Regions from separate parts of the Streptomyces sp. NPDC050856 genome, predicted to be linked through region 3. Evidence: riboswitches for the same ligand, from Rfam matches in the RefSeq annotation. Region 3 holds a riboswitch; each other region holds the start of a gene.

What was found. Region 3 has a riboswitch for cyclic di-AMP ahead of AB0H53_RS05800 (C40 family peptidase). Riboswitches for the same ligand answer to the same signal wherever they lie in the genome.
Region 1: linked by a shared signal. The riboswitch ahead of AB0H53_RS20060 (M23 family metallopeptidase) and the one ahead of AB0H53_RS05800 (C40 family peptidase) in region 3 are both predicted to bind cyclic di-AMP.
Region 2: linked by a shared signal. The riboswitch ahead of AB0H53_RS12235 (transglycosylase family protein) and the one ahead of AB0H53_RS05800 (C40 family peptidase) in region 3 are both predicted to bind cyclic di-AMP.

Annotation. Positions count from the first base shown of each region.
Region 1 is NZ_JBFAGV010000022.1:54,847-58,110, forward strand. Features, by position in the region: gene AB0H53_RS20050 (pitrilysin family protein) at 1-2, shown strand, start outside; gene AB0H53_RS20055 (pitrilysin family protein) at 29-1,396, shown strand; cyclic di-AMP (ydaO/yuaA leader) riboswitch at 1,589-1,750, shown strand; gene AB0H53_RS20060 (M23 family metallopeptidase) at 1,764-2,534, shown strand; gene AB0H53_RS20065 (GntR family transcriptional regulator) at 2,877-3,264, shown strand, end outside.
Region 2 is NZ_JBFAGV010000010.1:89,228-92,491, reverse strand. Features, by position in the region: gene AB0H53_RS12245 (cytochrome P450) at 1-219, shown strand, start outside; gene AB0H53_RS12240 (transglycosylase family protein) at 398-1,366, shown strand; cyclic di-AMP (ydaO/yuaA leader) riboswitch at 1,626-1,793, shown strand; gene AB0H53_RS12235 (transglycosylase family protein) at 1,797-2,522, shown strand; gene eno (phosphopyruvate hydratase) at 2,902-3,264, shown strand, end outside.
Region 3 is NZ_JBFAGV010000004.1:221,748-225,011, reverse strand. Features, by position in the region: gene AB0H53_RS05810 (helix-turn-helix transcriptional regulator) at 1-447, opposite strand, end outside; gene AB0H53_RS05805 (ATP-binding protein) at 695-1,126, shown strand; gene AB0H53_RS05800 (C40 family peptidase) at 1,426-1,902, opposite strand; cyclic di-AMP (ydaO/yuaA leader) riboswitch at 1,906-2,098, opposite strand; gene AB0H53_RS05795 (hypothetical protein) at 2,417-2,734, opposite strand; gene AB0H53_RS05790 (ATP-dependent Clp protease proteolytic subunit) at 2,731-3,264, opposite strand, start outside.

The DNA of each region.
Region 1 (3,264 bases), on a different contig from region 3:
GACCGACGCCGCTGTGTCCCTGACGAGCATGGAATTCCACCCGCAGCCCCGGCCCGGCACCGCCACGCCGTGGGCGTTCCCCGCGCCCGACCGCGGCACCCTGGACAACGGCCTGACGGTGCTGCGCTGCCACCGCCCCGGCCAGCAGGTGGTGGCCGTCGAGCTCTTCCTCGCCGCCCCGCTGGACGCCGAGCCCGAGGGCCTCGACGGCATCGCCACGATCATGGCGCGCGCGCTGTTCGAGGGCACCGACAAGCGCTCGGCGGAGGACTTCGCCGCCGAGCTGGAGCGCTGCGGGGCCACGCTCGACGCGCACGCCGACCACCCCGGTGTCCGGGTCTCGCTGGAGGTGCCGGCCTCCCGGCTGGCGAAGGCCCTCGGCCTGCTCGCCGAGGCCCTGCGCGCGCCGGCCTTCGCCGACAGCGAGGTGGAGCGCCTGGTGCACAACCGGCTGGACGAGATCCCGCACGAGACGGCCAATCCGTCCCGGCGCGCCGCCATGCAGCTCTCCAAGGAGCTGTTCCCGGCCACCGCGCGCATGTCGCGTCCCCGCCAGGGCACCGAGGAGACCGTCGCCCGGATCGACGCCGCGGCCGTACGCGCCTTCTACGACGCGCACGTCCGGCCGGCCACCGCCACCGCCGTGGTCGTGGGCGACCTGACCGGCATCGACCTGGACGCGGTGCTGGCCGACACCCTGGGAGCCTGGACCGGCGACACCGCACAGCCCCGCCCGGTACCGGCGATCACCGCCGACGACACCGGCCGGATCGTCATCGTGGACCGCCCGGGCGCCGTGCAGACACAGCTGCTCATCGGCCGTATCGGCGCCGACCGGCACGACCGGGTCTGGCCGGCCCAGGTCCTCGGCACGTACTGCCTGGGCGGCACGCTCACCTCCCGGCTGGACAAGGTGCTGCGCGAGGAGAAGGGCTACACCTACGGCGTCCGGGCCTTCGGCCAGGTGCTGCGGTCAGGACCCGAGGGCAACGGCGCCGCGATGCTCGCCATCAGCGGCTCGGTGGACACCCCCAACACCGCCCCGGCGCTGGCGGACCTCTGGCAGGTGCTGCGCACCCTGGCGGCCGACGGCCTGACCGACGCGGAGCGCGAGACGGCCGTCCAGAACCTGGTGGGCGTCGCCCCGCTCAAGTACGAGACGGCGGCTTCCGTCGCGGCGACCCTCGCCGACCAGGTGGAGCAGCACCTCCCGGACGACTTCCAGTCGCGGTTGTACGCGCGCCTGGCCGAGACGGGGACCGTGGAGGCGACCGCCGCGGTGGTGAACGCCTTCCCGGTGGACCGGCTCGTCACCGTGCTGGTGGGCGACGCCGCCCAGATCAAGGAGCCGGTCGAGGCCCTCGGCATCGGCGAAGTCACGGTGGTCACCGGCTGATTGAGTGCCGCTCACGGAACCCCGGCGTCCACTTGGACGCCGGGGTTCTGCGGTATGTCCGTTTTCATACGGAGGTTCGGGGTCTGCCGTGTGGCGTGCGCTACAAAAACACGCGTTTGTTTGGCGATTGAAAGATCGGACGCTTAGCGTCTGATGCGCTGTCCGAACGGTACCCGCCGCACCCGCGGCACCGGGCAGCCATCGCCGAGTCCCCGAGGCGCGAGCCTGGGGAGCCGGGGACCCACTCAGTCCCTGGGGTGAATCGGACGCCTTCGCACCCGTGCGGAGGGGCCCGTAGGAGACCTTCCTGCTCCGAACCCGTCAGCTAACCCGGTAGGCGAGAAGGAAGGAAAGGACCAGCCCCTTCATGGCGTTCACCCGTGCCACCGGGAAGCACCGTGCCCCCAGCCGCATGACCCGTACGCGCGCCGGCGCCGCCGGTGTCGCGGCACTGGCCACCACCGGGGTCATCACCACCCTCGCTTCCCCGGCGCTCGCCGCCGACGCGGACGTCCGCTCCCTCGAGGACACCGGCCTCAACCAGGCCGTCATCACCGACACGCTGGCCGACCAGGTCGACGAGCAGGCCGAGGCCCAGCAGCGCGAGGCCGAGGAGGCCGAGGCGAAGGCGAGGGCCGAGGCGGAGGCCAAGCGCATGGCCGAGGCCCGCGCCGAGGCTGCCCGCGAGGCCCGGGAGCGCGCCGCCCGGGACGCCGAGCGCAAGCGGCTCAACTCCTTCCAGTCCCCGATCAGCGGCTCGTACGTCACCACCGGCTACCGGTCCGGCGGCTCGCTGTGGTCCTCCGGCAGCCACTCCGGCGTCGACTTCCGGGCCGCCTCGGGCACCCCGGTCGTCTCCGTGGGCTCCGGCACCGTCGTCGAGGCCGGCTGGGGCGGCGCGTACGGCAACAACGTCGTGATCCGGATGCAGGACGGCACCTACACCCAGTACGGCCACCTGTCCGCCGTCCAGGTCTCGGCCGGCCAGACGGTGACCCCGGGCCAGCAGATCGGCCTGTCCGGCTCGACCGGCAACTCCACCGGCCCGCACCTGCACTTCGAGGCCCGCACCAGCGCCGAGTACGGTTCCGACATGGACCCCGTGGCGTACCTGCGCTCGCACGGCGTCAACGTCTGACCCCGCGCACACCGCTTCGCGAAGGCCCCGGCCCGCCAGGAACCGTCCTGGTGGCCGGGGCCTTCGCCGTACCCGCTCCCGTGCCCCGCCGCTCGCCGCGGCCCCGCACCCGCAGCCAAAGCCCCGCACCCGCACCCGCACCCGCAGCCAAAGCCCCGCATCCGGAACCGCCGGGCTCGCGCCGGACCGGGCCCCCGCGCCGCAGCCGGGAACAGCCGCCTTCCGGCCGGGAGATTTCCCCGAATCCAACATTCCGGGATCGGAAATTCCGGCCCGCTGCAATAGAGTTGCCGAACAGACGTCGAACAACTGGTGCCACACGGATCAAGTCGGAGGTTCGGTATGCGCGTTCCTGCGCACTCGGTGTGCACGGCGATCCGCGACGACATCGTCTCCGGTGTCCTGGAGCGGGGCGGCCGGCTCACCGAGGAGCAGCTGGCGCGCCGCTACGGCGTTTCCCGGGTCCCGGTCCGCGAAGCGCTGCGGACCCTGGAGTCCGAGGGGTTCGTGGTCAGCCGCCGGCACATCGGGGCCTGCGTCGCCGAGCCCACCGAGCAGGAGGCCGCCGACCTGCTGGAGATCCGTACGCTGCTGGAACCGCTCGGCGCAGCCCGGGCGGCCCGGCGCCGTACCGAGGCACACCTCAAGGTGCTGCGCGGCCTGGTCAGGCTGGGTCAGGAGCGGGCCCGCCGGGGGCAGGGCGAGGACCTGCGCTCGCTGGGCGGCTGGT
Region 2 (3,264 bases), on a different contig from region 3:
CGGCGCGACAACCAGCACCTGGGGTACGGGCACGGCATCCACTACTGCCTGGGCGCGCCGCTCGCCCGGCTGGAGGGGCAGACCGCGCTCGCGACATTGCTGACCCGGTTGCCCGACCTGCGGCTCGCGGTCGATCCAGCCGATTTGCGGTGGCGCGGCGGGCTCATCATGCGCGGATTGCGCACGCTTCCGGTGGAGTTCACACCCGTCAAAAAATGACGGACCGTCAATTCTGTGATGTTCGCGTAATCTGCTCTGCATCGACTTGTGACTGGCGTTCGAATGCCGCTACGTTCACCGTCGTCTCAGCAGTCACGCGAAAGGCAACCGCATGCGTTCCGGAAACGGCCGACACCGGCGACCTCGTCAAGCACCCGCGATCGTTGTCGCGGCCGGGGTGACCGGTTCCGCCATCGCCCTGCCGCTGCTCGGCGCGGGATCGGCGTCCGCCGCCGACTCCGCCACGTGGGACCGGGTGGCCGAGTGCGAGTCCGGCGGCATGTGGAGCGCGGACCTCGGCAACGGTTTCTACGGCGGGCTGCAGTTCTCGCAGGAGACCTGGGAGGCGTACGGAGGCACGGCGTACGCGCCGCGGGCCGACCTCGCCAGCCGGGCGCAGCAGATAGCCGTGGCCGAGAAGGTCTACGCCGCCAAGGGCTCATCGGCGTGGGAGACGTGCGCCCCCATCGCGGGCCTGGCCGGCGGCGCGTCCGCCGGCAAGCCGGCGGCCCCCGGGAAGGCCGAGCCGTCCGGGACCCCCTCCGCCGACCCGTCCGGCACCGCGGCGCCCGCCGACCCCCTCGGTTCGGCGACGCCCACCGCGCCCGCGTCGCCCAGCGGCACGACCGCGCCCACCGCCCCGGCCTCGCCCTCCGCGCCGTCCGACACGACGGCCCCCTCGGCGCCCGCCGGGACGACCGACCCGGTCAGGCAGCCGGAGCCCGGCAGGGAGGCCGCTCCCGGGGCCGGCGCGGAAGCCGGCCCCCAGCCCGGCGCCGGCAGCGGCACGGGCAGCGAGTCCGGTGCCGGCGGCGGCAAGCACCGGGGTGAGCCCGCCAAGGACGAGACCGGGGCCACCGGCCCGGCCGGGGAGGTCACCATAGGGGGCGATACCGGCAATTCGGTCACCGAGCGCGAAACTGGGGCTCATGCCTCGCGAGGTGACGGAACGGCACGTGACCTCGAGGGCGTCCCGTCCGGCGAGTACACCGTGCGCGCCGGCGACACCCTCTGGGCCATCGCTCACGCGCATCAGCTGGAGGGTGGCTGGGCGGCGCTCTACGACGCCAACCGCGAGGCCCTGGGTGCCGATCCGGACCTCATCCTGCCCGGCCAGAGTCTCGATCTGGATGGCGAGCAGGGGTAGTTCGAAGGTGTATGTCCGCTTCTATGTAAGTGAGACATGAGTCTCTTTGCCCCAACTGATCCTGTGCGGCCATCTGCTCGCACCGGCCCGCCCCTCACCTGCGCAAATGTGCGTCAGTGGGGGGCGCGTCCGGGTGAATTGACCCCGATGTCCTTCTTTGAACTTCGGCAAGGTCTGTGTTTACGGTCGTAACCGCTCGCCACCGCGGGCACCCTCGACCGGAACGCCGAATCCTGCCGCCGGTCGACGGGAACAGTCGTCGCGTCATGCGCCGTAGGCAGGAGCGGGGGACCCAAGGTAAGCGCCGGTCCGGCCATTGAGAGATGGTCAGCCGGCTTGGGGTGAAGCCGCGCGCCAGTCGCGCGGCCGGGCCAACTCACTCGCCCGAACCCGACAGCTCACCTCGTAGGCGTCGGTGAGGAGAAGTTCCATGCTGCTTTCCAGCAAGGGCAAGCACCGTCGCCCGTCCAAGGCTGTCCGATTCGCCGCGTTCGCCGGTATCACCGGTGCCGCCGTCGCCGCCCCGCTGATGGGCGCCACGTCCGCCTCGGCCGCGACCGCCGCCGAGTGGGACCAGGTCGCCCAGTGCGAGTCCGGTGGCAACTGGTCCATCAACACCGGCAACGGCTACTACGGCGGTCTGCAGTTCTCGGCCTCCACCTGGGCCGCGTACGGCGGCAGCGCGTACGCCTCCACCGCCGACCAGGCCTCCAAGTCGCAGCAGATCCAGGTCGCCGAGAAGGTCCTGGCGAGCCAGGGCAAGGGCGCCTGGCCGCACTGCGGCGTGAACCTGTCCGGCGCCTCGTACGACTCCGGCAGCGCCGACTCCGGCACCACCCAGCAGAGCGCCCCGGCGGAGCAGAGCGCCCCGCAGCAGGAGCGCAAGGCCGAGCAGCCCACCACGCGCAGCGAGCAGCGCACGGCGCCGAAGACCGAGGCGCCGAAGGCCGCGTCGAAGCAGACCGTCACCACCCCGACCGGTCAGACGGTCAAGAAGGGCGACGGCGAGTACAAGGTCAAGGCCGGCGACACCCTCAGCACGATCGCCACGGCGAAGAACGTCGAGGGCGGCTGGAAGAAGCTCTTCGAGCTGAACAAGGACATCGTCGACAACGCCGACCTGATCTTCCCCGGCCAGCAGCTCCACCTGAGCTGACCCGCCGGTACCAGGCCGGCCCCGGCCCGGCGCGCTCTTCCCCCGTACGCGCCGGGCCGGGGCCTTCCCGTGCCGGGCCCGCTCCGCGCGCCTGCCGGCCGGCACCCGGGACCTGCCCGTGGCCGCCCGTGGCCCGCCCCACGGCCCGCCTTGTGGCTCGCCCGCTCACCGCGGCCGCCTCCCGGGAGCGCACCGGGCCGCCGCTGTCGGGCCCGACGGTTACCGCCAGGCATTGCGGCTGTTTGCCCCGTATCGCTCGCTCCTGGGTCCTTTTTCGTCCCAGGGGGCGGGCGTCGGCTGGTCACGCTCCCCGCGCCGGTTAGGCTCTTGCCGCAAGGCCAAAGAGACCTGCACTCCCAGCGTCACATCCCAGAAGGAGATGCTCGTGCCGTCCATCGACGTCGTCGTAGCCCGGGAAATCCTGGACTCCCGAGGCAATCCCACGGTCGAGGTCGAGGTCGGCCTCGACGACGGCAGCACCGGCCGTGCTGCCGTCCCGTCCGGTGCGTCCACCGGTGCGTTCGAGGCCCTCGAGCTCCGCGACGGTGACCAGAACCGCTACCTCGGCAAGGGTGTCGAGAAGGCCGTCCTCGCCGTCATCGAGCAGATCGGCCCGGAGCTCGTCGGCTACGACGCCACCGAGCAGCGGCTGATCGACCAGGCGATGTTCGACCTGGACGCCACCCCGGACAAGTCGTCGCTCGGCGCCAACGCCATCCTCGGCGTCTCCCTCGCCGTCGCG
Region 3 (3,264 bases):
GGTCGCCGCCGGCCACCCCTCCAGCGCCGCCCGGGTCACCGCCCGCGCGTAGTCGGGCGTCTGCAGCAGGCCGGGCACCACCGACGTCTCCAGCGTGCGCGCCGAGCAGGCCTGCGCCTCCAGGCTGATGAAGTCGCGGTACGGGGGCGACAGCACCCCGCGGTACGCGTGCCACCAGCCCGGCCCCCCGCCGTCCGCCGCGCCGGCCAGCGCCTCCAGCAGCGCCCGCAGCCGTGGCTCGCGCACCCCGTACACATCGAGCAGCCGGGTCACGTCGGCGCCGCTCACCCCGCTCGTACCGGTCTCGATCCGGCTCACCTTCGACTGGTGCCAGCCGACCAGCCGGGCGGCTTCCCGGCTGGTCAGGCCCGCACCCAGGCGCAGTCCGCGCAACTCCTCACCCAGCTTGCGCCGGCGCACCGCCGGTCCGTGCCGCGTGCTGCGCACGACCGCCTCCTCCCGCTCCCCGCGCCCGACCGGTCAGCCGGTCAACCCCTCAGTCTGCCGCCCCAATCCGTTCTCGCGTAGCAGGGTTCACCGCTTCGAGCGACAGATATATGCAGCTCTTGCCGGATCGGCCCCACGGGCGGCGACATAAGTGGCACTCTGGCGCGAAGCGCAATCCGAGGCCGGCCGCGAAAGACATCCGCTCCGTGTCGGAAACCGGCCCCGGTGGGAAAGGGACAGCGTCGCCATGGCAGACCACCAGGAAGCCTCCGTCACTCTGCCGAGCGATCCCGCCTCGGTATCCGCCGCCCGGAGGTACGTGGCGGACGTCCTGGCCGAGTGGGGCCTGCCGGGTGAGGCCGAGACGGCCGACACGGTCCGGCTGATCGTCTCCGAGCTCGCCACCAACGCCGTCCAGCACACCTTCGGCCAGTCGCCCACCTTCACGGTGGACGTACGCCTGGAGCGGGACGAGCAACTGCGCATCGGTGTCACCGACAGTCACCCGCGCTGGCCCCGACGGCTGCCGGCCGCCGTCCAGCAGGACAACGGCAGGGGGATGGTCATCATCCGCTGGCTCGCCGCCGAATGCGGGGGCCGGCTCTCGGTCACCCCGACGGCGGAGGGCGGGAAGACCGTGTGGATCGCCCTGCCCTGGACGGCGCCCGTCCAGAGCTGAGCCGCACCCGGCGGGGTGCCACCCGCGAGGCCCTGGTCCCCGCCCGGCCGGAGATCCGGCCACCGTCCCCCTGGCGCCGGGGGCCGTTCGAGGGCCGTCCCGCGGCGGGCTCGCCGCACCGGGAGGGCGCCGGCCGCCGCTCCGGCGCCGGGGACGCCCCGGGTCGTGCCGCGCCGCCGGGGGCTGCGCGTCCCCGGCGCGCTCCAGCGGCGCGCCGGGGACGCGGCACAGGGGCTCTCACCGGCCTCGCGGGACGCGCGTCCCCTGTACCGCGGCGCTTCGGTCGCGTCAGCGGGCGATCAGCGCACGCGTCCGTACCAGACCGACTTCGACCAGATCTTGTCGAGCTTCACCACCGAGCCCGACTTCGGCGAGTGCCAGATCTTGTTGCTACCGGCGTAGATGCCCACGTGGTACACGTTGCGGCCGGAGTGGAAGAAGACGAGATCACCCTTCTGGCGGCTGGACGCCGAGATGTGACGGGTCTTGTTGTACTGCTGCTGCGCCGTGCGCGGCAGGCTCTTGCCGGCCTTCTTGTACGAGTAGAGAGTCAGGCCGGAGCAGTCGAACCGGGACGGACCCGCCGCTCCGTACTTGTACGGCGCGCCCTTCTTGGACGCGGCGACGTTCAGCGCCTTGCTCGCGTGCGCCGGTGCCGCCTGGGCCTCCGACGTGGCGCCGGGCGCCAGCATCGTGCCGCCGACGGCGGCGAGGGTGAGTGCCGAGACGGCACCGGCCCGGGACAGCAGGGACGGGACATGAATCTGCGCAGTCATCGCGCAACCCTTCGTCAGCCGCCTGTGAAGGATGACCTGTCGGGTTCGGGCAGAACGAAGATGCCCGGCCGCTCACGCGGCTTCACCCCAAGGGACGACCGAACCGGAACGGTTCCGGTCACCCCGAACTGCTTGGGTCCTCCACTCCTGCCGATGCACTTCCATCGACCAGTCATCCGGACGGCGGCAGGACTCGGCGTCCGCCCGGACCGCCCCGCCGCGGTGGCGGGGGCTTGTCGTCGTCACGGATCTTGACCCATCAACGAGCGAAATGCCGAGCCGAAACGGCGTTTTGTGAGGCTCCTCACGACTGATCCGTTCGGGTGGACAGAGGGCTTTTGGCGCCACGCGCAGGCCGGGTGGCGATCCCCGTACCAGCACTGGAACGTGATATTCCGCCAGGTGTGTACACGCGGTGCGCAACTCGTGCGGCACGGAATTCCCTCTTCTGCCTACGCCGAACGTGGCCGGTGGTTCCGCCGTCGGTGCGTCCGGTCGCGCCGGCCGACATCCGTCAGACGACGGGGTCCTGAGGCACCGTCACCCGTTCGGCGCGCCGTTCGCCGTCCAGCATCCGCAGGGCGCGTGTCAGCGTTCCCGAGTGCACCTCGCTCTCACCGCGTTGGTGCATCAGCGCCAGTGCGTCGCGCAGCGCCGTCGCGCGCCCGACCAGGGCCTGCGCGGCGCGCAGGGCGCCATAGGTGTGGGTGGCGCGCGCCGGGTTGGCCCGGCCCAGCAGGTCGACCATGCCGAGGTACGCGTCGATGAACTCGTCCTCGGCCCGGGTCAGCGCGGGCAGCGGCGGCGGCTCGGGGGGGGAGCACCGGGTCACCCCCTGCGGCTGGAGACCACTTGGTCCACCAGCCCGTACGCCAGGGCGCCGGCGGCGTCCAGGACCGTGTCGCGCTCGATGTCGGCCTCGATCCGCTCCGGGGCGTGGCCGGTGTGCTCCGCGAGCAGCCCGGCGAGCCGGCCGCGCAGTCGCAGCAGTTCCGCGGCCCGGAGCGCGAGATCCGACGGCTGCCCGCGCAGCGGCTCCTCGACGGCCGGCTGCCGGACGACCACCCGCGCGCCGGGCAGGGCCAGGCGCTTGCCGGGCGCTCCGGCGGCCAGCAGGACGGCGGCGGTGCCGGCCGCCTGGCCCAGACAGGTCGTCGCGACGTCGCAGGTGATGATCCGCATCGTGTCGTGGATCGCGACCATGGCGTCGACCGGACCGCCCGGGGAGTTGACGCAGAGCGAGATGTCCCGGTCGGGCGCGGCGTGTTCCAGGTGCAGCAGCTGGGCGACGACATCGCCGGCGGCGGCGTCGTCGACGGGGGTGCCGAGGAGGATGATCCGCTCCTCGAACAGCTTTCCGTA